DNA from 4 places in the Nocardia tengchongensis genome. Region 3 is predicted to be linked to each of the others. Evidence: riboswitches for the same ligand, from Rfam matches in the RefSeq annotation. Region 3 holds a riboswitch; each other region holds the start of a gene.
The links. Region 3 has a riboswitch for S-adenosylmethionine ahead of ACYVKL_RS18635 (aminotransferase class V-fold PLP-dependent enzyme). Riboswitches for the same ligand answer to the same signal wherever they lie in the genome.
Positions count from the first base shown of each region.

Region 1 (7,605 bases), 850 kb from region 3:
GATTGGTGACGCCGACCCAGCCCTCGCCGAGTTCGGCGAGGGCGGCCAGCAGATAGCTCTGATCGGTGCCCTGGAACGACCCGCTGACCACCGCGCCACCGTCGATATCGAAGCGGGACATGCGCTTGCGATAGTCGGCGATGGTGTACGGGTCGGGCAGGTAGCCCTCGTTCTCGACCAGCGGGAACCGCGGATCGAAGATGTGGAGATGGGCATCGAACACGTGATCAGCATGCCTCAGAACGGTGACAAGTGTGGACAACCTTGTCCGCCAGGCGGATTCATGCTGGTCAGAACCTCGAGCCGAAGACCGGTCAGGCCTTGTCGGGCTCGGAGGCGGCCAGCATCTCGTCGCGCTCGACGACCTTGACCCGCTCGCGGCCCTGCGGCTCGCCGAGGGCGCGCTCGTGCGCGTCGAGGCGGTACCAGCCGGCCCAGGTGGTGAACGGGATGCCCTTGCCCTCGAGGAACTCGGTCACGGCCTCCAGCTCCGGCTTGGCGGCCGGGGCGAAGTTCGCGGCGTCGTCGAGCAGGCAGGCGATGGTCTCGTTGGCGTCGCCCTTGGTGTGGCCGATGAGGCCGACCGGGCCGCGCTTGATCCAGCCGGTGACGTAGGTAGCGGGCATGTAGCGAGCCGCGCCGTCGGCGTCCTCGTCGATGATCACGCGACCGGCCTCGTTGGGCACGGTGCCGGCCTGGTCGTCGAAGGGCAGGGCCGGGATGTTCTGCGACAGGTAGCCGACCGCGCGATACACGGCCTGGATGTCCCAGTCCTTGAACTCGCCGGTGCCCTTGCAGTTTCCGGTGCCGTCGAGCTGGGTGCGCTCGGTGCGCAGGCCGACGACCTTGCCGTTCTCGCCGAGGATCTCGGCCGGGTTCTCGAAGAAGTGCAGGAACAGCTTGTGCGGGCGGTTGCCGACGTCGCGGATGGCCCACTGCTCGAGGGTGTTGCAGATCATGTCGACCTGCTTGGAGTGCCGGCGCGCGGCCTCGGAGCCCTCGTCGTAGTCGATGTCCTCGGGGTCGACGATGACCTCGATGGTCGGCGAGTGGTCGAGCTCGCGCAGCTCGAGCGGGGTGAACTTGGCCTGCGCGGGACCGCGGCGGCCGAACACGTGCACTTCCAGGGCCTTGTTGGCCAGGAGGCCCTCGTGGACGTTCGGCGGGATCTCGGTGGGCAGCAGTTCGTCGCCGGTCTTGGCGAGCACGCGCGCCACGTCGAGGGCGACGTTGCCGACGCCGAGCACGGCGACCTTCTCCGCGTCCAGCGGCCAGGTGCGGGCGACGTCGGGGTGGCCGTCGTACCAGGACACGAAGTCCGCGGCGCCGTAGGAGCCGTCCAGGTCGATGCCGGGCACGCCCAGGGCGCGGTCGGCGTTGGCACCGGTGGAGAAGATGACCGCGTCGTAGAACTGCTGCAGGTCCTCGAGGGTGATGTCGACGCCGTAGTCGATATTGCCGAGCAGGCGGACCTGCGGCTTGTCGAGCACCTTGTGCAGCGCGGTGATGATGCCCTTGATGCGCGGGTGGTCGGGCGCGACGCCGTAGCGGATCAGGCCGAAGGGCGCGGGCATGCGCTCGTAGAGATCGATGCTCACGTCCGCGTCGGACTTCATCAACGCGTCGGCGGCGTAGATGCCGGCCGGTCCTGCGCCCACGATCGCAATGCGTAGCGGGCGGGTCGCTGCACTCTGTTCGGTCATTCTTCCGCGCACCCTCTTTGGGTCGAAACTAACTTGCCGTCAAAACTCAGCCGTCGTTCTTAGCTTAGGCTAAGTTGACGCCCTGACCTCGGCGACCTTCGTTGGCCCCCGACGCTGCAGCGTTGCTGCGTAGTCTTGCTATTCCCGCGCTGGGGCGGAAATTCTGCTGATTCTATCGAGGGCGCACCGCGGTCTTTGCCAGCAGGGTGCGGGGGCGCGTCGGCGACCAGGCATGATTTACCCATGAGCGACGTCGAGGAGACCCCGGTCCCGATCGACCAGAACGAGACCCGCAGCATGTGGCCGTTCCTGGTGGCGGCGGGCATCATCGCCTTCGTGATCCTGGGCATCGTGATCGCGACGCTGATCTCGCCGGTTGAGAAGAATGTCACAGAATCCGATCGGCTGGCGCTGTCGGCGACCAACTTCATCATGTCCCGCAATGACACCGGCAAATACGATCCGACCCTGTCCTGCAAGGGTTTCGACGAGAAGCTCTCACCGTTGCGGGCCGCGGTGGAGAGCGGCGGCACCATTGCCTTCAGCAAGCTGACCGATGCGGCTATCGACGGTGACAAGGCCACCGCGCAGGTCTCTTTCACCGTCGCGGGCGCCCCGAGCACTACGCCCTGGCACTTCTCGAAAGAGAATTCCCGCTGGTTGGTCTGTAATTCGTGACAACGGCCGAATGGCCCGCGGGGGTTTGACAGGGGGCCCGTTTTTTCGGCAGTCTTCTTCCAGGTCATGAGTGCCAGCGCCAAGCCCCGGCTCGCTGGTCGGCAACCCTCCTCCGCGGTGGGGTGCTCCGGGTGACGACCTGGCCTCGCATCGGAGAGCGGTGCGGCAAGTGCGGATTTTCAGGAGGTACAAGTGAGCTACGCCGGTGACATCACGCCGAAGGCGGCGTGGGAGTTGTTGCGCGACAATCCGGATGCGGTCCTGGTGGACGTGCGCACCGAGGCCGAGTGGCGGTTCGTCGGCGTGCCCGACACCAGCGGTATCGGCCGCCCGACCGCCCTGATCGAGTGGGTCAGCGCCGTCGGCACCCCGAATGCGCGGTTCACCGACCAGCTGCGGCAGTCGCTGGCCGACCGGGCCGCGGACTCGGACGCCCCCGTCATCTTCATCTGCCGTTCCGGCCAGCGCTCCATCGGCGCGGCCACCGCCGCCACCACCCTCGGCATCACCCCGTCCTACAACGTGGTCGACGGTTTCGAGGGTGCGCTCGACGGTCAGGGGCATCGCGGCAGCACCGGTTGGCGCGCCGACGGTCTGCCCTGGCGTCAGTCATGAGCTCTGCTCGGGCGGCAGCCATGAGTTTCGTGTCCGGCCGGACCACTGGGAGGCAGTCATGATCACCGGCGGCTCTTTCGACAAACCGCTCCCCGAGGGTGTCGGCCCCGCCACCCAGGCGGTGCGCGGCGGCACCCGGCGTTCCGGGTTCGACGAGACCTCCGAGGCGCTGTTCCTCAATTCGGGTTTCGTCTACGAGAGCGCCGAGGCCGCGGAGGCTTCGTTCACCGGCGATATCCAGCATTTCGTCTACTCGCGCTACGGCAACCCGACGGTCGCCATGTTCGAGGAGCGGCTGCGCCTGATCGACGGCGCGGAGGCCTGTTTCGCCACCGCCTCGGGCATGTCCGCGGTGTTCACCGCGCTGGGTGCGCTGCTCGGCGCCGGTGACCGCCTGGTCGCGGCGCGCAGCCTGTTCGGTTCCTGCTTCGTGGTGGCCAACGAGATCCTGCCGCGCTGGGGTGTGGAGACCGTCTTCGTCGACGGTGAGGATCTGGACCAGTGGGAGCAGGCGCTGTCGGTGCCCACCCAGGCCGTCTTCTTCGAGACGCCGTCCAATCCGATGCAGACCCTGACCGATGTGCGCGCGGTGTCCGATCTGGCGCACGCGGCGGGCGCGAAGGTGGTGCTGGACAACGTCTTCGCCACCCCGCTGCTGCAGCGCGGTTTCGATCTGGGCGCGGACATCACCGTGTATTCGGGCACCAAGCACATCGACGGCCAGGGCCGGGTGCTCGGTGGCGCGATCCTGGGTCCGAAGGACTACATCGACGGCCCGGTGAAGAACCTGATGCGGCACACGGGTCCGGCGATGAGCCCGTTCAACGCCTGGACCCTGCTGAAGGGTCTGGAGACCATGCCGCTGCGCCTGCGCCAGTCGGTGGATTCCGCCCTGAAGGTCGCCGAGTTCCTGGAGGCGCATCCGGCGGTGGCGTGGGTGAAGTACCCGTTCCTGTCCTCGCATCCGCAGTACGAGCTGGCCAAGCGGCAGATGTCGGGTGGCGGCACGGTGATCACCTTCGAGCTGAAGGCTCCGGAGAACGAGGCCAAGAAGCGCGCGTTCGAGGTGCTGAACCGGCTGCGGATCATCGACATCTCGAACAACCTCGGTGACGCGAAGACCCTGATCACCCACCCGGCGACCACGACCCACCGGGCCATGGGCCCGGAAGGCCGTGCGGCCGTGGGCCTTACCGATGGGGTGCTGCGCATCTCCATCGGCCTGGAGGATGTCGAGGACCTGATCAACGATCTCGATCACGCGCTGAGCTGATCCGCCGATCTCGCCGAAAGGGCCGGAACCCGCTGGGTTCCGGCCCTTTCGTCATTCTGCGCGTCCAGAGTTATTGACAGCATGCTGTCAAACATGACAGCATGCTGTCATGATGAAAACAGTCCACATGGCCGTGTACGACACCTTCTCGGACTGGGAGGTCGGCCACGCGACCGCGCACATCAACCGCGAACTCTGGCACCGCGAACCGGGCACCTGGCAGGTCAAGACGGTCGCCATCAGCGCCGAACCGGTCACCTCGATGGGCGGCATGCGCGTGCTGCCCGATCTCACCCTCGACGAGCTGAAGCCCGCCGACAGCGCCATGCTGATCCTGCCGGGCCTGGACACCGAGCGGGATCCGTCCGCGGTGACGGCCTTCGCCCGCACGGCCCGCGAATTCCTGGCTGCCGGGGTGCCGGTGGCCGCGATCTGCGGTGCGACCTTCGCGCTGGCGCGGGAGGGCCTGCTCGACGAGCGGCCGCACACCAGCAATGCCGCCGAATACCTTGCCTACTCGGGATATTCGGGCGCCGAGCATTTCGTCGACGTACCGGCGGTGGCCGACGGCGACCTGATCACCGCGACCGGCACCCGCCCGGTCGACTTCGCCCGCGCCATCCTGGAGCGCCTCGGCGTCTACGAACCGCACGTCCTCGAAGCCTGGGACAAGCTCTACGGAAACAATGACCCGGCGGGCTTCTACGCGCTCTTCGAGTACGAGCAGCAGCGCGCGGCAGCGGTGCGATGACGCGCACCGCGCAGCAGCTGTTCGGGGTCGCGGCGGTCACCTCGTTCAAGCTGAACGGCCAATTCCTCACCATCGCCGAGGAATTGGCCAAGCCGTCCGGGATCACCGTGGCGTGGTGGCAGGTGCTGGGCGCGATCCTGCACGAGCCGCTGCCGGTCGCGGGCATCGCCCGCGAGATGGGCATCACCCGGCAGAGCGTGCAGCGCATCGCGGATGTGCTGGCGGGCAAGGGTTTCGTCGAGTACCGGCCGAATCCGGCGCATCGCCGCGCCAAGCTGGTGGCCATCACCGAGGCCGGTCACGACGCGGTCCGCGCGATCGACCCGCAGCACGCGGCGATGGCGGAACGTCTTGTCGCGCAACTCGGTACCGCGGAACTGGCGCGGGTGGTGGACGCGCTGACGACGCTGTCGGCCGCCCTCGAAGCGCTCGAGGGCGACGCGACGGCGGATTAGAGCGCGAACGGGTCCTTGGTCTTGCCGACCAGGGACGCGACCGACGGCAGCACGGCGGTCGGCCGGTACGGGAACTGTTCGACCAGAGCGGGAGTCGAGATGCCGGTGGTGACCAGGATGGTCCGCATGCCGGCTTCCAGACCTGAGATGACGTCGGTGTCCATCCGGTCGCCGATCATGACGGTGGACTGCGAGTGCGCGCCCAGGCGGCGCAGCGCCGAGCGCATCATCAGCGGGTTGGGTTTGCCCACGTAGTACGGCTTCTTGCCGGTGGCCTGGGTGATGAGGGCGGCGACCGAGCCGGTGGCGGGCAGGATGCCCTCGCGGGACGGGCCGGTGGCGTCGGGGTTGGTGGCGATGAAGCGCGCCCCGGCCGCGATCAGGCGGATGGCGGTGGTGATGGCCTCGAAGGAGTAGGTGCGGGTTTCGCCGAGCACCACGTAGTCGGGGTTGGAATCGGTGAGGACGTAACCGATTTCGTGCAGCGCGGTGGTGAGCCCGGATTCGCCGACCACGTAGGCGGTGCCGTCGGGCCGCTGGTCCTTGAGGAAGGTCGCGGTGGCCAGGGCGGAGGTCCAGATGGATTCGACGGGGATGTCGAGGCCGGTGTGCTGGAGCCGGGCCTGCAGGTCGCGCGCGGTGTAGATGCTGTTGTTGGTGAGCACCAGGAACGGAATGTTGTTGTCGCGCAGTTCGGCGAGGAACTCGTCGGCTCCGGGCACCAGGTGGTTCTCGTGCACCAGGACGCCGTCCATGTCAGTGAGGTAGGAGAGGATCGGTTCTTGGCTCGAGTTGGTCACGTGCACATTCTCCGCTATCGGCGGATCGAAAGCTCATATATTCCTGCGGTGTGACCGCTGCCGCACCGGCTTCGGCCGCTGACTAGGGTGCGAAGTAAGCCGTTCGCGCCGCCCGGGGCTCGAGCGCAGCATCGCGACAGGAGTGCCCAGGTGAAGGACCTCAAGCTCGGTTACAAGGCATCCGCGGAACAGTTCGGCCCGCGCGAGCTGGTGGAGCTGGCGGTGGCGGCGGAGGAGCACGGCCTCGACAGCGCCACGGTCTCCGATCATTTCCAGCCGTGGCGGCACAATGGCGGGCACGCCCCGTTCTCGCTGGCCTTCCTGGCGGCGGTGGGCGAGCGCACCAGCCGCATTCAGCTCGGCACCTCGGTGCTGACCCCGACCTTCCGCTACAACCCGGCGGTCGTCGCGCAGGCGTTCGCGACGCTGGGCTGCCTGTACCCGGATCGCATCATGCTGGGTGTGGGTTCGGGTGAGGCGCTCAACGAGATCGCCACCGGTTTCCAGGGTGAGTGGCCGGAGTTCAAGGAGCGTTTCGCGCGCCTGCGCGAGTCGGTGGATCTGATGCGCGCGCTGTGGACCGGCGAGCGGGTGGACTTCGACGGCGAGTACTACAAGACCGTCGGCGCCTCCATCTACGACGTCCCCAAGGGCGGCATCCCGGTGTACATCGCCGCGGGTGGTCCGCTGGTGGCCCGGTACGCCGGTCGCGCGGGTGACGGTTTCATCTGCACCTCGGGCAAGGGCATGGATCTCTACACCGAGAAGCTGATGCCGGCGGTCGCGGAGGGCGCGGCCAAGGCGGGGCGCGCGGTCGAGGACATCGACCGGATGATCGAGATCAAGATCTCCTACGACACCGATCCGGTTCTGGCGCTGGAGAACACGCGTTTCTGGGCGCCGCTGTCGCTGACCGCGGAGCAGAAGCACTCGATCACCGATCCGATGGAGATGGAGGCGGCCGCCGACGCGCTGCCGATCGAGCAGATCGCCAAGCGCTGGATCGTGGCCAGTGACCCGGACCAGGCCGTCGAGCAGATCAAGCCGTACCTGGACGCGGGCCTGAACCACCTGGTCTTCCACGCCCCGGGTCACGACCAGCGTCGTTTCCTGGACCTGTTCCAGCGCGATCTGGCTCCCCGCCTGCGCGCGCTCAGTGTTTGATTGCCCCTCCGCTTCGCTACGGGGCGGTTCGGGGCGCTGGAGGTCTCGTTCTTCCCTCCCTCCGCTCCTCCGCTACGCTCCCCCGCTCCACTCAGTCCAGAACGAGACGCGCCCCGAACACTGGGTGGCGGCCGTTGACTGGATGTGAGGAGGGTCTCCATCGGGG
Region 1 is NZ_BAAGUM010000006.1:2,507,588-2,515,192, forward strand. It holds gene ACYVKL_RS22555 (amidohydrolase family protein) at 1-223, opposite strand, end outside; gene ACYVKL_RS22560 (FAD-dependent oxidoreductase) at 315-1,703, opposite strand; gene ACYVKL_RS22565 (Rv0361 family membrane protein) at 1,947-2,381, shown strand; SAM riboswitch class IV at 2,444-2,559, shown strand; gene ACYVKL_RS22570 (rhodanese-like domain-containing protein) at 2,574-2,996, shown strand; gene ACYVKL_RS22575 (O-succinylhomoserine sulfhydrylase) at 3,055-4,269, shown strand; gene ACYVKL_RS22580 (type 1 glutamine amidotransferase family protein) at 4,379-5,020, shown strand; gene ACYVKL_RS22585 (MarR family winged helix-turn-helix transcriptional regulator) at 5,017-5,475, shown strand; gene ACYVKL_RS22590 (HAD-IIA family hydrolase) at 5,472-6,230, opposite strand; gene fgd (glucose-6-phosphate dehydrogenase (coenzyme-F420)) at 6,426-7,439, shown strand.
Region 1: another riboswitch for S-adenosylmethionine. It lies ahead of ACYVKL_RS22570 (rhodanese-like domain-containing protein); the one in region 3 lies ahead of ACYVKL_RS18635 (aminotransferase class V-fold PLP-dependent enzyme).

Region 2 (7,605 bases), on a different contig from region 3:
CCAGGGATTTCGAGCCGCCGAGCATGCCCAGGGGCATCCCGCTGCCGTAGTCGACGACGGCGGCGCCCAGGGCGCCGTCCAGCATCATCATGTCCTTCAGGGCAACTTCCAAGTCCGCCATGGGTTTTCCTCTCCTAGCCGTGACGGGTTTGTCGCGTGCGGTGACGCTACGCCCGAACGGGCCCGGCGGTACGTGGTTTGCTGAAGAATTCCGCAAGGTACGCAATTAACAACTTACGCAATCAGATACAACGGTGGGCCGTGAAAAAACTGCGGGCGCAGCCGTTTCCGGCTGCGCCCGCAGGCTTCACATCACCGGCTCAGCCGCACAGGCTGCCCGCGGTGGTGGCCGCCTCCAGAATCAGCGCGGCCTCCGCGTCCTCGGCCGCTCCACCCGGCAGCTGCACCGACAGCTGCTCGCGCGACACCCCGGCCGCCAGCGCCGAGCAGTAGGCCTTGCCCACGTCCACGGCGGCCAGCTTCTGGTCGATATCGACCAGGACGTCCCCGTGCGCCTCCAGGTAACTCACGAACACCTGCTCAGGCGCCGTGAGCGCCCGCTCCGCCGCGGCCACTCCCGTGGACGCCCCCACCATGGCGACGGCGGCGGCCACCATTGCGAAACCCGAAGCGAGACGGCTCTTCTTACCCACGAACTCTCCTTCAACATCGAATGAACCCGGCGAGCGTACCGCGCGCCCCGGGGGCGGCGGGGCTGTCGAAGGAGGGGAGCCCGGCTACTTCAGGGCCGCGTGCAACAGCGTCACCCCGGCGGTGAGGGCCGCGCCCGCCGCCGACCAGCTGGTGCCCGCGGGCTGGGTGGACAGCACCACGACCGCGTACCGGTAGGGCTGATCGGCGGCGGGGCCGACCAGGCCGGTGGTGTCCAGGGTGGTCGAGGAGTCCAGGTCCATCCAGCCCTGTTTGACGGCCCAATTCGCGCCCGACAGCGCATCGGGGATGCCGAAGAACTGATCGGTGCCGTCGGCGGCGGTCTGCGCGGTGTTGTGCAGCGCGCCCAGGATCAGGTCGCGGGTCGCGGCGGGGGCCTGGGTGGTGATGTAGTGGAAGATCGAGACGACATCGCGTGGGGTGGTGAGGGTTTCGCCCCACTGCGCGGTGTCCTCGGGAGCGGTGGTGGCGTTCAGTCCGATGACCGCGACCATGCGGTCGATGATGGCGTTGTTGCCGCCGACGTCCCAGAGCTGATCGGCGATGTCGTCGTCGCTGGCCGAGAGCATCTGCGTGACCTTGGCGACGGTGTCCGGATCCGATTGCGCGCCGGGTTTTCCCAGCGTGTCGAGCGCGATGAGCAGTTTCACCACCGAGGCCGTGTAGAACTGCTGGTCGGCATTGAGGCTCGCGACGGCCGTGCCGGTGGTGGTGTCCACCACGTCGATTCCGACCGTGGTGCCCGGTGAGGCCGCCTGGATCGCGGTCTGCATCTGCTGCGCGATCGCCGTCGCGGAGATCGGATGCGCGGCAACGGCGGTCGTGGCGGCGGCGGCCTGCGGCACCTGACCCGGCCCGGCTTGGTCGTGCGAGGTGGCGAATGCGGCGGGCGCGCCCAGGGCGGACAGGGAGATCACGGCGGCGGTGGTGCCGGCCGCGGCCCAGTGCCATCGTGCGCGCGGTGCGCGGTCCTGAATCGAGCTCATGCTCCATTACATCGACACGAAGCTCGAGACATTTCCAGCGGAAGGCTGTCAATTTCCTGTTAACTGCGCGTCGATCTGATCTCGGTTCGGCGACGGCGCTGATCAGCTATTTTGCGGCGAACTAAGATCATTCCGGGGGTGGGAACCATCCCACTGGAGACGACAATGAGTGCATACCGTGAGATCTTCCGAAATGTCCTCATCAATAGCCTCGCCTCGATGGGATTCGGGGCGTTGGTTATGATTGTCCCGGTGTCCGCGCACGCCGACGCGGACTACGGAAACGGCTGTGTTCTGTACTCCGACAACACATCAGCAACTGTGGACTCATTGCGGTTCAGATGTGACCTCGGACAGCTGGACGCCGTCTATCGAGGCGCCCCCCTGGGCGACGTTCCGGTCGGCACGAAGGACGGCTGGGTCGCCGAGCCCCGCGGCATGCAGCCCTGGGCGCCCCTGGTCTGGATCGGCAAGAACTTCTACGGCGGTCCGGCCGGCGGATATCTGCTGAACCGCATGACCGGCGCGGGCCTGGAAGCCTGGCAGGCCAACGTCTACCCGGGTCCGTCGGTCGTCGACGGCGGGCCCACTTGGATCCTCGACTACGCCCCCTCCCCGACCCCGAATCTGTACGACGAGATCCGCGAAGTCACCCCCGGCGTATGGCTCGGGTATTCCTGGCTGCGCCAGGGCGGTGACTACGGGCAGCCGGTGAGTTTCATCCTGGCCTGACCCGGCGCGGCTTCGGATCAGAGCGCACGTAACCGTCGTGCCCGGTGGTCTCGAATTGATAGACGTGGACTCCATTGTCCACGAAAGGAATTCGATGACCACCGTGCCGCACATCCATGCTCCCGCCCCGCCGGGGCGCACCATCGGGGCCGTCTGCGCGGTCGGCATCCTGGTGGTCGGCCAGCTGTATGTGGTGCTGCCGGTGCTGAACCGGATCGCGGGGGACTGGGATACCTCCAAGTCCGCGGCCACCTGGACGACGACCGCGTTCGGGCTGGCCTACGGTGCGGGCTTCCTGGTGACCGGACCCCTCTCCGACCGGTGGGGCCGGCGGCCGGTCATCGTCGGCGGACTGGCGGCGAGCGTGATCAGCAGCCTGCTGGTGGCGGCCGCGCCGGGGCTGGTGACCGGGCTGTCGGCGCGAATCCTGCAGGGGCTCACCGCATCCTTCTTCGCACCGGCCGCGTTCGCGTACTTCTCGGAGCGGATCGCGCCCGAGCGCAGGATCTTCGCCCTCACCTGCTTGACGAGCTCGTTCCTCGGGGCGGGAGTGGTGGCACAGGTGCTGGCCCAGCTCATCGGGAACGCGCTGGGGTGGCGGGCGATCTTCGTCGCGGGCGCCGTGGCTTTCGCAGTGTCGGCGGTGACGCTGCGGTTGGTGCTGCAACCGCCCCGAGACGAGGCCGGGCTCGCGCCGGATTCCACGGAACCGACGGCCACGGCGCGGTCGGTGACACCGGGTGCGGTGTTCGGGCCCTTCCTGAGCCTGCTCCGGCAATCCCGCCTGGCCCTGCTGTATCTGAGCTGCCTGGCGATCCTGGGCTCCTTCGTCGGCGTCTACACCGGCATTCAGCTCGTTCCGCCCGACGGTGTCGGCTCCGGCAATGCCGCCCTGCTCGCGTTGCGGGCCAGTGCGATTCCCGCCATGGTGGCGATCCCGCTGCTGGCCGGACGGCTGGGGGTGATCGCCGCGCCCACCCGGCTCGTCGTCGCCCTCGGGGCGGCGGCCCTGGCCGTGGCCGTGACCGCGGTGCCGCTGGGCGGTGTGTGGGTGGCGGCGTGGTTGTTCGTGTTCGTCGCCGCCATCGCCGTGGCCGCCCCGGCGGCGGTCCAGACGATCACCGCCCGAGCCGGGGAGGCGCGCGGCGCCGCCACCGCGCTGTACACCTTCGCCCTGTTCTTGGGTGCGAGCGCGGGGCCGCAGCTGGCCGATCTGGTTGCGCGGCACGGCTATCCGGCGGTCGCGCTGGCCGTCGCCGCGCTCGCGGCCGCGGGTGCGGCGCTGGCGGCCGTCTCCGAACGCAACTGATCCAGGTTTCAATCGCCGTGGTCGAAATGATTCTCGAAAATAGCTGGGCCACTTAGCGTTTCGGTCACGGTCATCAGTTCCAGCGCGAAGCCCCGGCTCGCTGGGCGGCAACCCTCCACGACGGTGGGGTGCTCCGGGTGACGACCGGATGGCGGCGAGCGTCGCCATAAGCGTCTTGTTCTCGGAGGGAAAATGTCTGTAGCTCAACTCGATTCGGCGTCCGCGACCGCGGCGGTGGCGGACGTCGGCGAGGTGCTGCTGGTGGCCGACCGGTTCCGCGGGATCGCCGCGGATGATCGGGCCTTCACCGTGTCCGGGCTGGTGGCCGCGTTGCGCGGCGGCCGCTGGCGGGACGCGGAGGGGCCCTTGCGGGTTCGGCTCGGGCAGGGGGTGACCCGCCACGATCTCGACTACGTCGAGCATGTGGCGATCGTGCACGCCCCGGCCGGGCTGCGGATCGACGGCGCGGTCGCCGAACCGGCCCCGCGCCATCAGGTCCACAAGTATCAGCATTCGAATGTCCTGCTGGCCGGACTGGTCCGGGAATCGGAGACCGCGTTCCGGGCCGATCTGCGCATCCACGGTGACAACGAACTGTTGCTCGACCATCAGACCGGCGAGCACGTGCAGGGCATCGTGATCGTGGAGGCGGTGCGGCAGCTGTTCCTCGGCGCGTTCGAGCTGGAGTACGGCCGCCGCTGGCCCGAACAGCACTTCTACATCGTCTGGAACAGTATCGAATTGGAGTTCAAGTCCTTCCTGTTCCCGCTGCCCGCCACCCTGAACGCGACACTGACGCCGATCGCCATCGACGACCCGGCCAAACTGGAATTCACCATCGAGGTGGAGGTGCGCCAGCTCGGCCGCGCCGTCGCCACCACGCGCATCGGCTACGCCGCCCTGCCCAACGAGCGCATCACGCAGATCGAACGGCACAAGGCGGCCAAGGCGATCGCCGCCTACCTGGACGCGGCCGCATGAGCGCGGTGACGGGCGCGGCGTTCTTCGACGTCGACGAAACCCTGATCACCGTCAAGAGCATGTTCGCGTTCCTGCGCTTCTGGCTGGCCGAGAACGGCGACGACGGCAGCGAATACGCGCGGCTCACCGCGGAAATTCAGCAGCGGGCCGCGGCGGGCGCGCCGCGGGAGGAGGTCAACCGGCACTACTACCGGGCCTACCGCGGGGTCGCGACCGAAGCGCTGAGCGCGGCCGGGCAGCGCTGGTTCTCGGAATTCTCGGCGGGTGACGCTGTCTACTACGCCGACGCGGTGGAAAGGCTGCGCGCGCATCGTGATTCCGGGCACGCGACGGTGCTGCTGTCGGGTTCGTTCCGGGCGGCCGTCGCGCCGGTCGCCGCGGCCGTCGGGGCCGATCACGTCATCACCACCACGCCGGTCGTCGACGAGGACGGCGTGCTCACCGGCGAGGTGTGGCGGCCGATGATCGGTGCGGCCAAGGCGGCGGCGGTCACCGACTTCCTGCGCGAGCACGGCATCGATCAGGAGCACAGCTACGGCTACGGCGACCACGCCAGCGACCTGCCGTTCCTGAAAGCCGTCGCACACCCGGGATATCGCGGTGACGACGCCGTGCTCGCCGCGCACGGCACCGGCTGGATCCATCTCACCGATCGGGTCGGCGCGTCCGTCGGCGACCCGGGCCGTCTGCTCTCCGACGAGGAAGTGCTCTCCGTATGGTGACCAAGAGGTACGAACTCACCCCGACCACGCAGGGGCCGCTGTATCCGCCGAGCGAAGTGCTCGACGGCAAGGGCGATTTCATCGTCGTGGGATATCTGACCGAACCCGGGCCGGGCCACACCGTCACCCGGCGGTGGGGGCGGGCGATCGTCGCCGACGACACGCCGGTACCCGCCTTCGGCGGTCTGGCCCCCTACACGATCGTGCGCGAACTGCCCGAGGAGCTGACGGACGAGGATGCCGCGATTGTGTTGCACACGCTGCCGCTTCCGCTGCCCGCCAACAACTATCCGGTGGTGTTCGCGCCCGATCAGCGACCCGACGCGGCCGCGGTGACGCGGCCCAGCTACCCGTTCCACGAGACGCCGATCCCGGATTTCCGTCCCGAGGACGGGCGCAAGCTGTCCGGCCCGGTGACGCTGGGGGAGTGGCTGCGGGCGCGCGGCACCCTCGAGGTGACCGTCGATGAGGACGCGCGGCAGGGCGAGTTCCGGTTCGAGTTCGGCGGGCTCGTGCCGGATTCGCTCTACACGGTGATGTCCTTGCGGGCCAAGGACTTGGATCCGGCCGCGCCCACCCGGCCGGGGCCGCTGGGCGTGCCCAATGTGTTCGTCACCGACGAACGGGGGGCGGCGACCTATCGGGCCGTGCTGCCCAATCCGTTCCCGGATCCGGCGCTGCCGGACGCGAACCGCATCATCAGCGTGGTCGTGCTCTGGCAGAGCTATCAGCAGAACTACGGCGGCGCGATAGGACATTTCGGGCTGGGCGGTGATATCCACGCCCAGCTCAAACTGCCGGACCCCTCGTTCCAGGAGTTCGTGACCCGCGACTGAGAGCCTCGATCACCGCGCGGCGCGATAGATCTTCCGCGCGGTGATCACCAGGGGAATCTGCAGCGGGAGCCGGAGCAGGGCACCGGCTTTGAGCGGCAGGGCGCGGTCGCTGGTGAGCCAGTCGGAGGCCATGTAGAGGTTGCCGGGGAAGACCGCGATGAAGATCAGGGCGGCGAGCCGCGCGCCCAGGCCACGGGTGCGCGGGATGGCCAGCAGGGCTCCGGCGGTGAGTTCGGCCGCGCCCGAAACCTGGGTGTAGGTGCGGGGTTTGCCGGGGAGCTGGGGCGGGATCAGGGTATCGAAGGGTTTGGGCATCGCGAAATGCAGGACGCCCATGCCCAGCAGCAGGCCGGCCAGCGCGAGGGCGCGGCCGCGAATTCCATTGGTGCCGACCGGTTGGATTGTCGCAGGAGAGTGCGACAGATCTGCTGTCATTCGTGCAGCATAACCGGTCGGTATGTATCGTTCGGCGGGCGACGGCGATACGCGTTTCCACTCGGTGTGTCGCCGTGTGCGAGTGGCCGATCCCCAAGGGATGGCGCACAATTAGGCTGCTGTCCGGCACGAGCAGGGGAAGTTATGAAGGCGCACAAAGGGCTTGCGATAGCCCTGCTTGTTCTCGGCATGTCGGTCGGCTGTTCCACCGAAAGCGCCAAACATCCGGCCAACGCACCCGCCCAGGCGGTTCCGCAGCCCGCGCCCAAGGCGACCGGCGTCACCATCCCCGTCGGGCCCGGCCCGCAGGGCACCTACACCGTGCAGGCGCAGCCCGCGCCCGGCAGCTGCCACTACCGCAAGACCGCCGACGGCCAGCCGCTGCCCGACCCCGCCTGCACGCCGGGCGCGGTGAATCCCACAGTGACACCGGCGAATCTGGCCGACACCATCTGCAAGTCCGGCTACACCGCCTCGATTCGGCCCAACAGCAACATCACCGGCCGCGAGAAGACCGACAACATCAAGTCCTACGGCTACACCGGTGACCCGCGCGACGGCGAATACGACCACCTCATCTCGCTGGAACTCGGCGGCGACCCCAACGACGCGCGCAACCTGTGGGTCGAGCCGCCCTCCCCGGGTCACCAGGCCGGGGCCGGACCGAACAACCCCAAGGACGGCGTCGAGTCCAAGCTGCACACGCTGATCTGCGGCGGCAAGGTCGCGCTCACCGACGCCCAGGTCGCCATCGCGACCGACTGGACGACCGCGCTCGCGACGGTGGGCTTTCCTGACGGCAAGTGAGAACCGGGGGCGCGTCGAGTCCGGCGTGCCGCCCCGAAACGGCTTGGCGTTGGTCCCGCGAGCCTACGATCGAAGCATGTCAGCGCCGCAAGACCGCTCGACGATGATCGAGGGCCGGGTCGTGC
Region 2 is NZ_BAAGUM010000019.1:256,838-264,442, reverse strand. It holds gene ACYVKL_RS36860 (hypothetical protein) at 1-121, opposite strand, end outside; gene ACYVKL_RS36855 (DUF732 domain-containing protein) at 321-653, opposite strand; gene ACYVKL_RS36850 (serine hydrolase) at 738-1,658, opposite strand; gene ACYVKL_RS36845 (hypothetical protein) at 1,911-2,390, shown strand; gene ACYVKL_RS36840 (MFS transporter) at 2,485-3,699, shown strand; SAM riboswitch class IV at 3,768-3,878, shown strand; gene ACYVKL_RS36835 (AfsA-related hotdog domain-containing protein) at 3,892-4,680, shown strand; gene ACYVKL_RS36830 (HAD family hydrolase) at 4,677-5,402, shown strand; gene ACYVKL_RS36825 (hypothetical protein) at 5,396-6,238, shown strand; gene ACYVKL_RS36820 (DoxX family protein) at 6,248-6,574, opposite strand; gene ACYVKL_RS36815 (hypothetical protein) at 6,818-7,480, shown strand; gene ACYVKL_RS36810 (hypothetical protein) at 7,557-7,605, shown strand, end outside.
Region 2: another riboswitch for S-adenosylmethionine. It lies ahead of ACYVKL_RS36835 (AfsA-related hotdog domain-containing protein); the one in region 3 lies ahead of ACYVKL_RS18635 (aminotransferase class V-fold PLP-dependent enzyme).

Region 3 (7,605 bases):
CTTGTTATGAGCGAATCATGGCTGGGCGAATCGCTGAAGGAGCGGGTGCGCGACAAGCTGATCCGTCAGCTCGAGGAGGACGGACCGCCCGATCCGGATCAGGAGGACACCCGGCAGGTGTCCGTCCAGGCCGATCTGGATGCGCTCGAGTCGGTCGCCGACGACGATCCGCTGGTCGAGATGCTCGCGGCCCGCTACGTCGTGCCCTGACCGACTCTCACCGGTGAGTCAGAATCCGCAGGGCGCCGCGCCTTCCGCAGACACGCCGAACGGGCGGGTCTCGGGGACCGGGTTCCAATGGCCTTCGGTGCGGGCGTAATTCCACGCCGGCCCGTGCCCGACCAGGGTGGCGATGGCGTCGACGAGACGGTCCACGTCGGCGGCGGTGGTGCCGAGACCGATGCTGGCGCGCAGGGCGGCGTCCACGCCGAGGCGGGCGAGCAGCGGGTGGGCGCAGAATCGGCCGTCGCGTACGCCGATGCCGTGTTCGGCGGACAGGTAGGCGGCGACCTGGCCCGGTTCGAAGCCGTCGACGGTGAACGCGACGATGCCGACGGCGTCGCTGCTGTCGCGCCAGATGCGCAGGAAGTTCACGCCCGGAACGGTTTTCAGGCCGTAGCGCAGGCGGTGGGTGAGGTACTGCTCGTGCTCGACGACGGTGGTCTCGTCGAGTTCGGTGAGGGCGTCGCAGGCGGCGGCCAGCGCGGCCACGCCGAGCACGTTGGGGGAGCCGGCCTCGTGGCGCTGCGGTGCGGGCGCCCAGTCGACGCCGTCGGTGGTGACCGAGCGGACCGCGCCGCCCCCGGCCAGGTACGGCTGCGCCGCGTCCAGCCAGTCCCGGCGGCCGACCAGGACGCCCGCGCCGAACGGGGCGTAGGCCTTGTGCCCGGAGAAGGCCAGGTAGTCGATGCCGGTGGTGCGCAGGTCGATGCGGCGGTGCGGGGCCAACTGGGCGGCGTCCACCAGGATGCGGGTGCCGCACTGGTGCGCGATCCAGGCGAGTCGTTCCAGCGGCAGCAGTTCGCCGGTCACGTTGGAGGCGCCGGTGATGGCCAGCAGCGCAGCGGGTTTCGAGCACAGCTCGGCGACCAGGCGCTGGATGGTCTCCTCGATGGTGTCGGCGACCGGCACCACCCGGCGGCCGTGGCGGGTCCAGGGCAGGAAGTTGGCGTGGTGTTCGACGTCGAGCACCACGGTGTCGCCGGGCACGCAGGCGGCCAGCAGGTTCAGCGAGTCGGTGGTGTTGCGGGTGAACACGACCACCTGGTCGTCGGCCGCGTTCAGGAAGCGGGCGACCGAGCCGCGGGCCGACTCGTAGCAGTCGGTGGAGACGCGGGAGGCGTAGCCCGCGCCCCGGTGCACGCTGGCGTAGAACGGGAGCAGCGCCGCGACGCGGTCGGTGACCTGCTTCAACGCGGGGGCGCTGGCGGCGTAGTCGAAGTTGGCGTACCCGGTGGTCCCGCCCTGGACGAGTGGAACCTGCAGGTCACAGCCGGTTACGGTGGCGAGGGGGGTGCAGGTCTGGTCGGCGAATGCGGTCATCACGAAATCCCATCGGATTCATGGACGCGCGATCGGCTGTGCTGCCTGGAGCAGAAAGAACGATCGAGAGTCCGCGCTTGCCGCGCCCGGTCGGGCGACGGCCCGGTCGTCACCCGGAGCACCCCGCCGCGGTGGAGGGTTGCCGACCAGCTAGCCGGGGCTTGACGCTGGTACTCATGACCTGATTGCGAGACTGGCAGACCCATCGCGGGCTTGTCAACCCTGCCCGGCGCCGGCCTGTCGGGTCAGATCTTCGTGGCGGTGACGCAGCGTTCGATGTCGGGGACCCGCTCGCCGCCGCGGCCGAGCGGTGTCAGGAAGCGCTCGGTGTACTCCCCTCCGCCGACTTGTTCGACCTCGCGCCAGCCGTGTTCGGCGAGCAGTCCGGACACGCTGCCAGGGTGCAGCCCGAAGCGCCAGATGCCCTGTCCGGCAACGAATCTGCGATGGGCGGCCGGGCAGCCGTCGAGGTTCGTCCCGGCGATGAAGTCCTGACGGATATAGCTGAAGATCAGGTGGCTCCCCGAAGGCGCGGTAGCGAGAGTTTTCAGGGTGGCGTGCACCGCCGTCTCGGTGAGGTATTGGGTCACGCCCTCCCAGAGAAACAGGGTTTTCGCGTCGGTGCGGTAGCCGGATTCGGCGAGTCCGGTGGCGAGGTCCTGCCGCTCGAAGTCGATCGCCACCGGAACAACGTTGCCGGGCAGGGGGATTCGGCGCTGTTTGAGCGCGATGTTCACCGGTAGGTCCACCTCGAAGGCCGGTATCGCGGCGGGTGCGGCGAGGCGGCAGGCGCGGGTGTCGAGGCCCGCGCCGAGTACGACGAGGGCTTCGGTGTCGTGCAGCAGGGCGGCGGTCTGCTCGTCGAAGTACCGCTTCCGGCAGGCCAGGCTGTTCCAGATGCCGGGGTCCTGCCGGTCCATGAGCCGGCGCAGCCAGCGCCGGGTGCGCTGCCGGCGCACCAGCGGGCGCAGTCCCGCGGGCAGTGTGCGAATGGCCAGATCGTCTGCCAGTAGCCGCTTTTCCGCCGGCATGGCGCTCTCGGTGGCGGCGATGAGCATGGGGATCAGGGAGGTGCTCGCGGCGTTGTCGACCATGACGGCGTTACTCTTTCTGCATCCGACAAGTATCTGAATGAGGACAGTAGTTGCATGGATGCAGATAAATCTACCCTGCTGTCACAGGGCAGTGCCGCCTACCGCGAGTACCTCACCGCGCAGGCGGTGGCCGCGCACGTCACCGCGCAGGCGCTCGGGCTGGGCCCGACCGACTTCTTCGGGCTCAATCTGATCGCCCTCGCGGGCTCTATGACCGCCGGTGAGCTGGCCGAACGGACGGGGTTGTCCACGGGCGCGGTCACCCGGCTCATCGACCGGCTGGAACGGGCGGGCTATGTCCGGCGCGCGCCGGATCCGGCCGATCGCCGCAAGGTGGTGGTCGAGCCCACGCCCGATCCCGACGGCCGGATCGACGCGGTGCTCGCGCCACAGCGGACCCGGATGGGCGAGGTGTTCGCCGACTTCGAACCGCGGCAGCTGGTGGTCCTGTTCGACTACTTCGCCCGGGCTGCGATCGCGCTGCGCCAGACCGCACACGACCTCCAGGGCGACTGAGGGCGTGTGACCAAGGACACCGGCGAATTGGAAAAATCATCCGAAAGTTGGAGTGGGTGGGCCGCAAAGTTCGAATCGCGCGATCGTTGCTGGGGCGTAGGGTCTATGAGGAAGTTAGGGTAGCCAAAGTGTGGTGCCCCGGAGTTGACCACGAGGAGCCCGACCATGTTGGACACGGACACCAGCGCCCCGTTCTCGACGCTCATTCGCACCGCGACCGAGCAGCAGCACAACGAGGCGGAGCACTCCACGTTCATGCGTGACATGCTGACCGGTCAGCTCGGCGTCGACGCCTTCCTGCGCTACACCGGGCAGCTCTGGTTCGTCTACGAGGCCCTCGAAAAGCATTCCACCGCACTGGCTTCCGACTCGGTCGCGGGTCCGTTCGTGAAGCCGGAGCTGGCGCGCCTGGCCGCGCTCGAGACCGATCTGGCGCACCTCGGCGGCGCGAACTGGCGCGACGAGCTGCAGCCGCTGCCCTCGACCGCCGCCTACGCCGCCCGCATCGAAGAGTGCGCGCAGGAGTGGCCGGCCGGATACGTCGTCCACCACTACACCCGCTACCTGGGTGATCTCTCCGGCGGCCAGGTCATTCGCGGCACCGCCGAGAAGCTGTGGGATCTGCCCAAGAAGGGCGACGGCGTGCGCTTCTACGTCTTCGACGAGATCACCAATCCCGCCGCGTTCAAGCGCGAGTACCGCGAGGCCCTGGACCAGCTTCCCCTCGAAGGTCCCGAGGTCGATCGGGTGCTCGACGAAGCGCGGTTGGCGTTCACGATGAACACCGACCTGTTCCGTGAACTGGGCGCTCTTTCCGCCTCTCCGCGTATTTAGCGGGCGGCTGGGAGCCGTCGGGGTTGGCGACCCGTGCCGGCGGTTGGGTGCCGAACCAATTCTGGACGTACCCGGTGAGTTACCCGGGCCTCACGAAATCAGTCGTCACGTTGGGATATTCGGGTACTGACCCGGCCGTCGGGGGCGGGTCAGCGGCGGTGTCCAGGTAGCCGAGACTTGCGTCGTCACGGCTGCGTGCGTTGCCATGGAGGGCATGAGTTTTCCGCTGCTGCTGAGTTTCGCGGGATTGTGCGTGCTGCTCGCGCTCACCCCCGGCCCCGATACCTTTCTGGTGCTGCGATTCTCGATGGCCGGGCCGCGACCGGGGATCGCGGCGGCGGTGGGTTCGGCGTTCGGCGGGATCGTCTGGGCGACGGTGGTGGCGGCCGGGGTGGCCGCGCTGCTGGAGCAGTCGGCCACGGCGTATCGAACGCTCAAGGTGATCGGCGGAATCTACCTGCTGTACCTGGGGATTCGGGCGCTCATGGAGCATCGGCGGGTGCGGAACGACGCCGCCGAGACGGAAATCGTGGTGTCCCAGGGCAAGCCGGCGTCGATGCGCTCGGCGTTCGCTGCCGGGTTGCTGTCGTGTGTCTTCAATCCGAAGGTGGGATTGTTCTACCTCGCGGTGCTGCCGCAGTTCCTGACCCACGTGACGTTCGCGAACACACTCACCCTCGGCGCCATCGAATCCACCATCGCGGCAATCGAAATGATCGTGCTGGCGGTGGCGGCCGCGCGGGCGGTGGCGTTGTTGCGGCGGCCGCGGATCCGGGCGCGGCTGGAGCAGGCGAGTGCGGCGATCCTGGCGGCGCTGGGGATCGGCACCGCGGCGTCGGCGGCCTGAGTCAGTCGGCGATCTCGGCGCGGTGGTAGGCGCCGTTGTAGTACACCAGCGGGCCGACCGCGGGGGAGTGTTCGGTGTTGTCGTGCACCTGGGTGACCAGGCCGATGATCAGGGTGTGGTCGCCGATCGGGAGCAGCTGGTGGACGGTGGCGCGGACCCAGATCGGGGTGCCGTGCAGGACGGGTTCGCCGGAGCCGAGGGTCGTCCACAGTGACCGGTCGGTGAAGCGGTCCTCGGCGCTGCGGCTGAACCGCTGCGCCAGATGCTTCTGATGTTCGCCCAGGAAATGCACCACCACCGATTCGGCCGCCAGCATGGCCTCGATGCTGGAGGAGTTCTCGGCGATGTTGAACGAGATGAGCGGCGGCTGCGCCGACAGCGAGGCGAACGAGGTCGCGGTGAACCCGACCGGTCCCTGTGCGGAGTTCAGCGTGACGATGGTGACGCCGGCCGGATAGTGCCGCATGGCGGCCCGATATTGCTGCGCGGTGATGCCGCTCAGGTCGTCGGGCACGTGTAGCTCGGTGCCGGGTGTCGGAGAATCGGTCACGTCACGAACCTACGTGGTCGAGTGCCCGATTATTCCGCGCACTCGCAAACCCCGTGGTGGCGGCGCTCAGTCCACGTCGATGGCCAGGCCCGCGGTGATCCGCACCAGCTCCCCGAAGGTCGTGCGGAACAGGGTGTTCGGATGCCCGCCCGCCGCCCACAGCTCCCGATACTGCGCCAGGGCGTTGTCGACGAAAGTGGGCAGGTTGGTGGGGTGGCCGAGCGGTGCCACGCCGCCGATGGGCTGGCCCGTCACCTCCTTCACCATGTCCGCGGGCGCCCGGCTGAGCGTGCCCTCCAGGCGCTGCCCGGTGCGGGACAGGTTCACCTGGTGTGCGCCGGAGACGAGCAGCAGCACGGGATCGTCGTCGAGCAGGAACACCAGCGACTTGGTGATGGCCCCGATGGTGACGCCGACCGCGTCGGCGGCATCGCGCGCGGTGGGGGTGGGCGTGGGCTGGGTGATGATCACCCCGTGATGGCCGCGCGCGATCAAGGTGTCGGAAACCTTCGACGCGACCGGTGGCAGGGACCTGCGCATGGCAACCAGGGTAGAGCGATTGCGGTGGATGCGCGGGGGATCAGTAGTCGGGATAGCCCTCCTCGGGGCCCAGCATGGTGGTGAGGCGGTCGTACACGATCGGGGCCAGCTCGGCGACGGTGCGCTCCGAAACCGGCTGGTGTGCACAGGAATCGAAGACCCGTTCCAGATCGACGGCGGACATGGCGCGCAGTTCCGCCGCCGCCGCCGTCTGGAGTGCGGCGTGGCCCGGGTAGGGGCGGCCGTCAGCGATCTTCTGGGCCCAGGTGACATTGCAGCAGCATTCGTACAGGGCATGAATCGCGCGACGGCGGGGGAGGGTGTTGAAGCGGTCGAGGCCGATTCCGTGGTGCATCATCGTGACCTCACACACAGGAGGAACAGTTTGTGCGGACGCGATAATCGTCCACCTCCGGGTGCCGTGAAAACGCTGGGACGCAGCAGATTTAGCACAGCGTTTACACCGGCCAACCTACTCGCGGGTAACCCCTATACGCTGGACCAATGACCGAATGGAAGGCTTTCGAAGTCGAAAGCAAGGACCACATCGCGACGGTGACGCTCACCGGTCCTGGCAAGGGCAATGCCATGGGCCCCGACTTCTGGCGTGAGCTGCCGCTCATCTTCGGCGAACTCGACGCCGACCCCGACGTCCGGGCCATCGTGCTCACCGGCTCGGGCAAGCATTTCTCCTACGGACTGGACCTGCCGGCCATGAGCCCGCTGTTCGGGCCGCTGCTGGCCGACAAGGCCCTCGCCGGCCCGCGCACCGACTTCCTCAAGCACGTGCGCGGCATGCAGGACTCGGTGACCGCGGTCGCCGACTGCGTGAAGCCGGTCATCGCGGCCATCTCCGGGTGGTGCATCGGCGGCGGGCTGGACCTGATCGCGGCCGCCGACGTCCGCCTGGCCAGCGCCGATGCCAAGTTCAGCCTGCGTGAGGCCAAGGTGGCCATCGTCGCCGACATCGGCTCGCTGCACCGACTGCCCGGCATCATCGGCGAAGGCCATGTCCGCGAGCTCGCCTACACCGGCAAGGACATCGACGCGGCCCGCGCCGAGAAGATCGGCCTGGTCAACGACGTGTACGCCGACCAGGAGGCCGTGCTGGACGCCGCCTACGCGATGGCGCGCGAGATCGCGGCCAACCCGCCGCTGGTCGTGCAGGGCATCAAGGACGTGCTGGATCAGCCCAAGCGCGGGAAGATCGCGGACGGGCTGCGCTACGTGTCCGCGTGGAACTCGGCGTTCCTGCCGTCCGAGGACCTGACCGAGGCCATCCAGGCCGTCTTCGAGAAGCGCGACCCGCAGTTCAAAGGCAAGTAACCCCTTCGGGTTACAACCCATAAAAGGACCCCATACCTCCGGTTCCCGGCCTATCGTTTTTGGCGGGGGCTGGAGGTTTGGCATGGCGACATCCGAAGTGAGCGCGTCGACCGGCGAGGGCGGCTTCACCCATCGGCAGATCCTGGTGATCCTGTCCGGGCTGCTGCTGGGCATTCTGCTCGCGGCGCTCGATCAGACCATCGTGTCCACCGCGATCCGCACCATCGCCGATGACCTGAACGGGTATTCGCTGCAAGCCTGGGCGACCACCGCGTACCTGATCACCGCGACCCTCGCCACGCCGCTCTACGGCAAGCTCTCGGACATGTACGGGCGCAAGCCCTTCTACCTGGCCT
Region 3 is NZ_BAAGUM010000006.1:1,656,861-1,664,465, reverse strand. It holds gene ACYVKL_RS18640 (hypothetical protein) at 7-210, shown strand; gene ACYVKL_RS18635 (aminotransferase class V-fold PLP-dependent enzyme) at 229-1,542, opposite strand; SAM riboswitch class IV at 1,611-1,724, opposite strand; gene ACYVKL_RS18630 (SAM-dependent methyltransferase) at 1,788-2,636, opposite strand; gene ACYVKL_RS18625 (MarR family transcriptional regulator) at 2,691-3,152, shown strand; gene ACYVKL_RS18620 (biliverdin-producing heme oxygenase) at 3,318-3,986, shown strand; gene ACYVKL_RS18615 (LysE family translocator) at 4,201-4,833, shown strand; gene ACYVKL_RS18610 (flavin reductase family protein) at 4,835-5,299, opposite strand; gene ACYVKL_RS18605 (YbaK/EbsC family protein) at 5,450-5,923, opposite strand; gene ACYVKL_RS18600 (2-oxo-4-hydroxy-4-carboxy-5-ureidoimidazoline decarboxylase) at 5,964-6,278, opposite strand; gene ACYVKL_RS18595 (crotonase/enoyl-CoA hydratase family protein) at 6,428-7,249, shown strand; gene ACYVKL_RS18590 (MDR family MFS transporter) at 7,332-7,605, shown strand, end outside.

Region 4 (7,605 bases), on a different contig from region 3:
CGGGGTTCGAAGAACACGAGATGGAACACGGGATCCAGCATTGCAGAGGGCCGGTTAAGCTCGTGCGGTGAGTCCAGCCCATGCCGCACCCCAGAGTCGCAGCAGTCGCGCGGGGGAGTTCGCCCGCGAGAATCTGCCCATGCTGCTGGTGGGTGCCGTGCTGGTGGTGGCCGTGGTCTTCCTGGCCTGGGACCGCTGGCGGCGCGGGACGTTCTTCTTCGGCGGGGCGACCCTGCTGGCCGCGGCGCTGCGACTGACGTTGCCGACCGATCGAGCGGGTCTGCTCGCGGTACGCAGCAAGGGATTCGATGTCGTCTGGCTGACGGTGCTGGGTGTCGCGATCATCGTGCTGGCGGCGACCATCAGCAGTCTCGGCGTCACGTAGCCGGACGCTGCGGCGGGCCGCGCGGAACCGCGGGGCCGGGGCCGCGACCGGAGTCGCGGCGCTGGAAAAGGTGAGCGATGTTCTGCCGCCGGGGTGAACCGGCGGCGCTGAGGGATTGCTAGACGGCGGTTATGCGGCGACCGAGTTCTCGGCGCAGCACTTCCTGATCGGGGAGTCTGTGCAGCACACGGAGTATGGCCGGGCGGAGTTCACGCTGCTCGTCGTCGGAGAGCAGATCGACGAGATCACGAAGATCCATGTCATCGAATGCGGCGGTCATGGATGAAATATTACGACCGAAACGCCTGTCGCACACGTATTCCGGAAGTCCGGTTACGAACGCGTCATGTCCGCGAAACCGGAAGCGCGTCATGACAATTCGCACGAAACAGGCGCGACACGTCCCGTAACGCAGTCCGACTGTGGCAGCGGTGTTACGGCGCAGGGGCAGTGCCGCCACGGCGGGTGGGCAGCACCGCCACACGGCAGGCGGGCGGCGGCGCCGCGGCCTCGGTACGGCGGCGGATCAGTGACCCGACACGCGCTGGGCGCGGGCCAGTTCCATCGTCTCCTGCATGAGTTTGCCGACCGCTTCGGTCTCGGTCAGGAAGCCGTCGTGGCCGTCCTTGGAATGGATGACCTCGAGCCCCTTGGAACCGGGCAGCAGATCGGCCAGCTCCTGCTGGGTGCGCAGCGGGTAGAGCCGGTCCGAGTCCACCCCGCCGATCACACACGGCACCGGCGTCGAGGCCAGCGCCGCCGCGATGCCGCCACGGCCGCGACCCACGTCGTAGCGGTTCATCGCCTCGGTGAGCAGCACGTAGGTGCTCGGGTCGAAACGCGCGATCAGCTTGTCCGCCTGGTACTCCAGGTAGCTCTGCACCGCGTAGCGGCCGCCCGCGAGCGGATCCTCGTCGCCCTGGGCGTGATTCTCGAAGCGGTGGTCGAGTTCGCCCTCGGTGCGGTAGGTCAGGTGCGCGATGCGGCGGGCGATGCCCATGCCGGTCATGGGCGCGCGCCCGGTGCCGTGATAGTCGCCGCCCTGCCAGTCCGGATCGGCCTTGATGGCGGCGATCTGGGTGGTCTGGGTGCCGATCTGGTCGGCGGTGGCGCGCGCGCCGACCGCCAGCACCAGGGCCGCGCCGACCCGCTCGGGACGGCCGACCATCCATTCCAGCACCCGCATACCGCCCATGGAGCCGCCGATCGCGGCGGCCAGGCGGTCGATGCCGAGCAGATCGAAGAGCTTGGCCTCCGCGTTCACCTGGTCGCGGATGGACAGCTCGGGAAACCGTGTGCCCCAAGGCTTTCCGTCCGGGGCGAGGGAGGATGGACCGGTGCTGCCCTTGCAGCCGCCGAGCACGTTGGTGGCGATGACACACCACTCGCGGGTATCCAGGGGCGCGCCGGCGCCGACGACGCCGTCCCACCAGCCGGGCTGGCCGTGATGCACGTCGGCGGGACCCACCACGTGCGAGTCACCGGTCAGCGCGTGCTCCACCAGCACCACGTTGTCCGCGTTCGCGGATAGTTCGCCCCAGCGCTGCACCGCCAGCGTCGCATCGGGGATGACGACACCGTTCTCCAGCGTGAAGTCCCCGATGGCGATGCTGCCCAGCGTCCCGTCCGGCGGCGGTAGCAGCAGCTCCGCCGCATGCCGGGACGTTTGCGAGTCGATGTTCACGGTCAACTTGCCGCCGCCGTCAGTCCGCCGCGGAGATCCGCCAGGATGTCGCCGATGCCCTCGATACCCACGGCCAACCGCACCAGACCAGGCGTGACGCCGGAAGCCAGTTGCTCGGCGGGCGTCAGCTGGGAATGCGTGGTGGAAGCCGGGTGGATGACGAGCGAGCGCACATCCCCGATGTTAGCGACATGGCTGTGCAGCACCAGCGCCTCCACGAACTTCTTGCCCGCGTCGACGCCGCCGGCCAGCTCGAAGGACACGATCGCGCCGACGCCCTTCGGTGCCAGCTGTTTGCCCCGCTCGAACCAGGGCGAGGCGGGCAGTCCGGCGTAGTAGACCTTCTCGACACCCGGCTGTTCCGCCAGGAACTCCGCGACCGCCTGGGCATTGGCCACGTGCCGTTCGATGCGCAGGCTCAGCGTCTCGAGGCCCTGCGCAATGAGGAACGCGTTGAACGGCGAGACCGCCGCGCCCAGGTCGCGCAGCAGTTGCACGCGGGCCTTGAGCGCGAAGGCCGGAGCGCCGAGGTCGGCGAAGACCGCGCCGTGGTAGCTGGGGTCGGGGGTGGTGAAGCCGGGGAAACGGGACTCGCCCGCCGCGTTCTTCACGGTCCAGTCGAAGGTGCCGCCGTCGACGATCACGCCCGCCACCGCGGAACCGTGCCCGCCCAGGTACTTGGTGGCCGAGTGCACGACGATGTCGGCGCCCAGCCGCAGCGGCTGGATCAGGTACGGGGTGGCGACGGTGTTGTCCACGATGAGCGGCAGTCCGGCCGCGTGCGCGACCTCGGCGATGCCGGGAATGTCGAGGACCGAGCTGCTCGGGTTGGCGACGGTCTCGCCGTAGAACGCCTTGGTGTTGGGCCGCACGGCCGCACGCCACTGCTCGAGATCGTCCGGGTCCTCGACGAAGCTGACCTGGATGCCCAGCTTGGGCAGCGAGTAGTGCAGCAGGTTGTAGGTGCCGCCGTAGAGGTGCGGGCTGGCCACGATGTGGTCGCCGGCCTCGGCGAGATTCAGGATCGCGTAGGTCTCCGCCGCCTGCCCGGAGGCCAGCAGCAGCGCGGCCACACCGCCCTCGAGGGCGGCGATGCGCTGTTCCACCGCGTCCTGGGTGGGGTTCATGATGCGGGTGTAGATGTTGCCCGGCTCGGCGAGCCCGAACAGCGCGGCGGCGTGGTCGGTGTCGCGGAAGGCGTAGGACGTGGTCTGGTAGATGGGCAGGGCGCGGGCGCCGGTGGCCGGATCGGGAGACTGTCCGGCGTGGATCTGCTTGGTCTCGAAGGACCAGTTGGCCGGATCCAGGGTGCCGTCAGCCCCGGCGGCCTGGGCCGCGGTCGAGTCACTCATCTGTTCTGCTCCAAATGCGAGGTCGCCGAATGGCGGAAGTTTGACGTTATCGAGAAGCGAATGGGCTTCGACAACAACACATTTCGGTAGACCTCCTAGTTGCGCTTGCGTCCGGATCTCGAACGCCCGGTCTGCACCCGGAGCACCCCGCCGCAGCTGGAGGGTTGCCGATCAGCAAGCCGGGGCCTTAACGCTGATGCTCTTGACCTTTGCGCGATTCTAGCGGCCGTTCCGACCCCCCTACGCAGTGGGGTTTGTCGCATTCGCCAGGAGATTTTCCGCGTTCACGGGGGGAATTGTCGTGGCCGTTCCGCAGCACACCCGCCGGAATTCGCCGAACGCGGCCAGCACGTTCTCGGCGAGCTGGTGTGCGGTGGTGGCGGTGGTGCAGTCCGGGAACTCGGACTCGTCGTCGAATTCGCATTCCATGCCGATGCGCACGATGCCGTGCCAGGTGGCGGCGATGATCCGCACGGTCATGTGGTCCTGCGGCAGCCGCAGGCGTTCGGCGAGGACCTCGGTCATGGCGCGGGTCTTGGTCTCGGCCGACTCCATGCTGAGCGCGCGCACCGCGACGCTGTCGCGGCTGATGCGCTGCATTTGCTGGAACCACCGGAACGGGACGGGGGCGTCGGAGTCGATGATCTGGTCCACGACGGCCATGAACGCGCCCAGCAGCGCCTGCATCTCGTCGCCGGTGATCGGCTGTGCGCGCAGCTGATCGGCGAGCGCCTGTCCCCAGCCTTCGATGGGGGCGATGACGATCGCCTCCTTGCTGTCGAAGTACCGGTTCACGGTGCGCGGCGAGACGTCGGCGGCGTCGGCGATTTGTTCCACAGTGGTGGCATCGAACCCTTGGTCGTCGCACAGCCGCAGGGCGACGTCGATGATCCGGGTCCGGGTCTGCTGCTTCTTACGTTCACGCAGGCCGGGGCGATGGCGCGAGATCACACCGATGTGACTTGACAACTCCGACATGCCTCCATGGTAGGTCCTCGATGCTTCTTACTGTCACATTATGACAACTGTCGCAGTGCGACATTTTTCCCTTGACGCCAATTGTCAGTGGGGGTCACTATGGTGAAGCTGCCTTCGAACTCCAGAGGAGAGGCTCATGACCGTAGCGACGGACGCTCTCGGTACAGACGAAAAAGCAAGTCCCGCAAAAGATTCCAGGCGCTGGTTCGCGCTCGCCGTGATCGCGATGGCGCAGCTCATGGTGGTCCTGGACGCCACGATCGTCACCATTGCCATGCCGTTCGCTCAGCAGGATCTGCACATCAGCGACGGCGACAAGCAGTGGATCTTCACCGCTTACACCCTGATTTTCGGTGGTCTGCTGCTGCTCGGCGGCCGGCTCGCCGACTACCTCGGCCGCCGCCGCATCCTGATGATCGGCCTGGTCGGCTTCGCCGCGGCCTCCGCACTGGCCGGCCTCGCGCAGAACCAGGTCGAACTCTTCGCGGGCCGCGCGCTGCAGGGCGCGTTCGGCGCGCTGCTGGCTCCGGCCGCGTTGTCCCTGGTCTCGGTGACCTTCACCGAGGCCAAGGAGCGCGCTCGGGCCTTCGGCGTGTTCGCCGGCGTGTCCGCGGCCGGCGCTGCCCTCGGCCTGATCGCCGGTGGCGCGCTCGTCGAGTACGCGAACTGGCGCTGGTCGCTGCTGGTGAACACGCCGGTCGCGCTGCTGGCCCTGGTCGGCGCGTTCGTTTTCGTGGTCAAGGACGTGCCCGCGGCCCGCACCGGCGGCTACGACCTGCCCGGCGCGGTCACCGTGACCCTCGGTCTGATCTCGATCGTGTACGGCTTCAGCCGGGCGGCCTCCGACGGCTGGACCGCCTCCACCACGCTGGCCCTCTTCGTCGTGGGCGTGGCGCTGCTGGCGGCGTTCGTGGCGATCGAGAACCGGACCGCGAATCCGCTGCTGCCGCTGCGCATTCCGGGTGAGATCAACCGCGGTGGTGCGTATCTGATCGCGTTGCTGGTGCCCATCGCGATGTTCGCCATGTTCCTGAACCTGAGCTTCTACCTGCAGATCGTCGAGCACTACTCGGCGCTGAAGACGGGTGTGGCGTTCCTGCCGTTCCCGGCCGGCATCGTGGTGTCGGCGGGCATCGCCTCGACGGTGCTGCCGAAGATCGGGCCGCGGCCGCTGATGCTGGCGGGTTCGGTGCTGGGCGCGGCGGGTCTGCTGTGGCTGTCGCGGCTGGAATACGGCGACAGCTATGCCACCGCGTTGCTGCCGGCGATGATCCTGATCGCGCTCGGCATGGGCTCGCTGTTCGTGTCCATGCAGACCACCGCACTGCACCAGGTCGACGCCGAGGATTCGGGTGTGGCCAGCGCCCTGCTCAATGCCGCGCAGCAGGTGGGTGGTTCCATCGGCACCGCGCTGCTGACCACCATCTCGGTGCAGGTGGCCGAGCGGTACGTGCGCAACAACGCGACCATCGATCATGTGGTGGAGCGAGCCTCGATCCACTCCTACAACGTGGCGTTCCTGATCGGCGCGGGCTTCTTCGTGCTCTGCATTCCGATCGCGGCGTTCATGATCCGGGACAAGCCGGAGAACCTGCTCGAGGGCGACGAGCACGCCGTGCACGTGGGCGTGTGAACCACCGCCGGTGATTCCGCACCGTGCCCGTCGCGAATCTCGCGGCGGGCACGCGTCGTTCCGGCTGCGTGCCTGCTCATCGCCGCGGTGGCAGCATTAGAGGCCGGTAGGTCCGCAGTTGTTCCGAGTCTTGGCTGTCAGGCGGGGCCGACGTGTGCACGTCGAACCGCTGAGGGATCTCGATCCGACCGAAGGGGTGTCAGGAAGATGAGAACCATGCAGTCTGTTGTCGCCGGCGCGGTGGGTGAACCGTCCGAGGTTCTGCACCTGGAGACCCGCCCTGTCCCGGAGCCCGGTCCCGGCGAGGTCCGGATCCGGGTGGCAGCTGTGCCTGTTCATGCCAGCGATCTGCACACCATCCGCGGCAGATACGGATTCACCCCGGAGTTCCCCACCGTGCCCGGAATCGAATCCGTTGGTGTGATCGACGAACTCGGTAGGGGCACAGACGGTCTGACCGTCGGGCAACGCGTCATTACGGTCGGAGTCAGAGGAACGTGGCAGGAGTACGTCGTTGCCGACGCCGAGCGGGTCTTGCCTGTTCCCGTCGGCATGAGTGATTCCACGGCTGCCCAGATTCTCGGCAATCCGCTCACCGCAGTGATCTTGACCGGTGACGAACTCGATGTTCGACCGGGTGAATGGCTCTTGCAGACGGCGGCCGGTTCAACCGTGGGCCAGTCGGTCATCCAGCTCGGCACACACGTCGGCTTCAAGACCCTCAACGTGGTCCGCCGCCGATCCGCTGTCGAGGACATCCTCGCCTTGGGCGGCACCGCGGTGATCTGCACGGAGGATGAGGACCTGCGCGAACGGGTGGCCGACATCGCAGGCCACGACGGCGTGTACAAGGCGATCGATTGTGTCGGCGGTCAGGTGGGCGCGGACGTGTCGCGTGCGCTGAGACCGCACGGTGAGCTGATCGTCTTCGGTGCACTGTCCACACACCGCCAAACCGATCCCGACAAACTCACCATTCCCGTTTTCGCGCGCTCGCTGATCTACGAAACCAAGACCGTTCGAGGGTTCTGGCTGCTCCGATGGTTCGCCGAGACCCCGAAGGATCGGATGAACGCAACGATCGACCGGACCCTCCAGCTCGTCGACAGCGGGGCGTTGCGGGTTCCGGAGGGCCGGTCGATTCTCGTCGAAAAGTTCAGCGAAGCGGTCTACTCGGCCGAAGCTCCCGCGCATGGGGGCAAACCTCTGCTGGTGTTCGAACGGTAGAAGGCAGACACGGCTGTGGGCCCGATCACTCGCGCCCTACTTGCGAGTAACCGATGGTGGGTTCCCGCACAGCGGGGGCTGCCCGCGCGGTGAGGTCCATAGCAGCAGTACGCTTGTCTTGCTTGACGCCACATCGGACATGGACCTGGTACCACAGGTCCGGTGCCGGGAGTCATGCGTATACGTTGTCTGTTGAACAGCTGGAGTCCGCTACAAGCGGTGCTCACCGGCCGTGCAATGGGAGCACCACCTTCCTAGGAGGACACGAAGATCCATGTCCAAGATCAAGGTTGAAGGCACCGTCGTCGAACTCGATGGCGACGAGATGACCCGGATCATCTGGCAG
Region 4 is NZ_BAAGUM010000005.1:443,181-450,785, forward strand. It holds gene ACYVKL_RS10565 (tRNA (cytidine(34)-2'-O)-methyltransferase) at 1-29, opposite strand, end outside; gene ACYVKL_RS10570 (DUF3017 domain-containing protein) at 140-385, shown strand; gene ACYVKL_RS10575 (hypothetical protein) at 504-665, opposite strand; gene metX (homoserine O-acetyltransferase MetX) at 912-2,030, opposite strand; gene ACYVKL_RS10585 (bifunctional o-acetylhomoserine/o-acetylserine sulfhydrylase) at 2,072-3,421, opposite strand; SAM riboswitch class IV at 3,518-3,629, opposite strand; gene ACYVKL_RS10590 (TetR/AcrR family transcriptional regulator) at 3,662-4,399, opposite strand; gene ACYVKL_RS10595 (MFS transporter) at 4,536-6,032, shown strand; gene ACYVKL_RS10600 (zinc-dependent alcohol dehydrogenase family protein) at 6,249-7,259, shown strand; gene ACYVKL_RS10605 (NADP-dependent isocitrate dehydrogenase) at 7,534-7,605, shown strand, end outside.
Region 4: another riboswitch for S-adenosylmethionine. It lies ahead of ACYVKL_RS10585 (bifunctional o-acetylhomoserine/o-acetylserine sulfhydrylase); the one in region 3 lies ahead of ACYVKL_RS18635 (aminotransferase class V-fold PLP-dependent enzyme).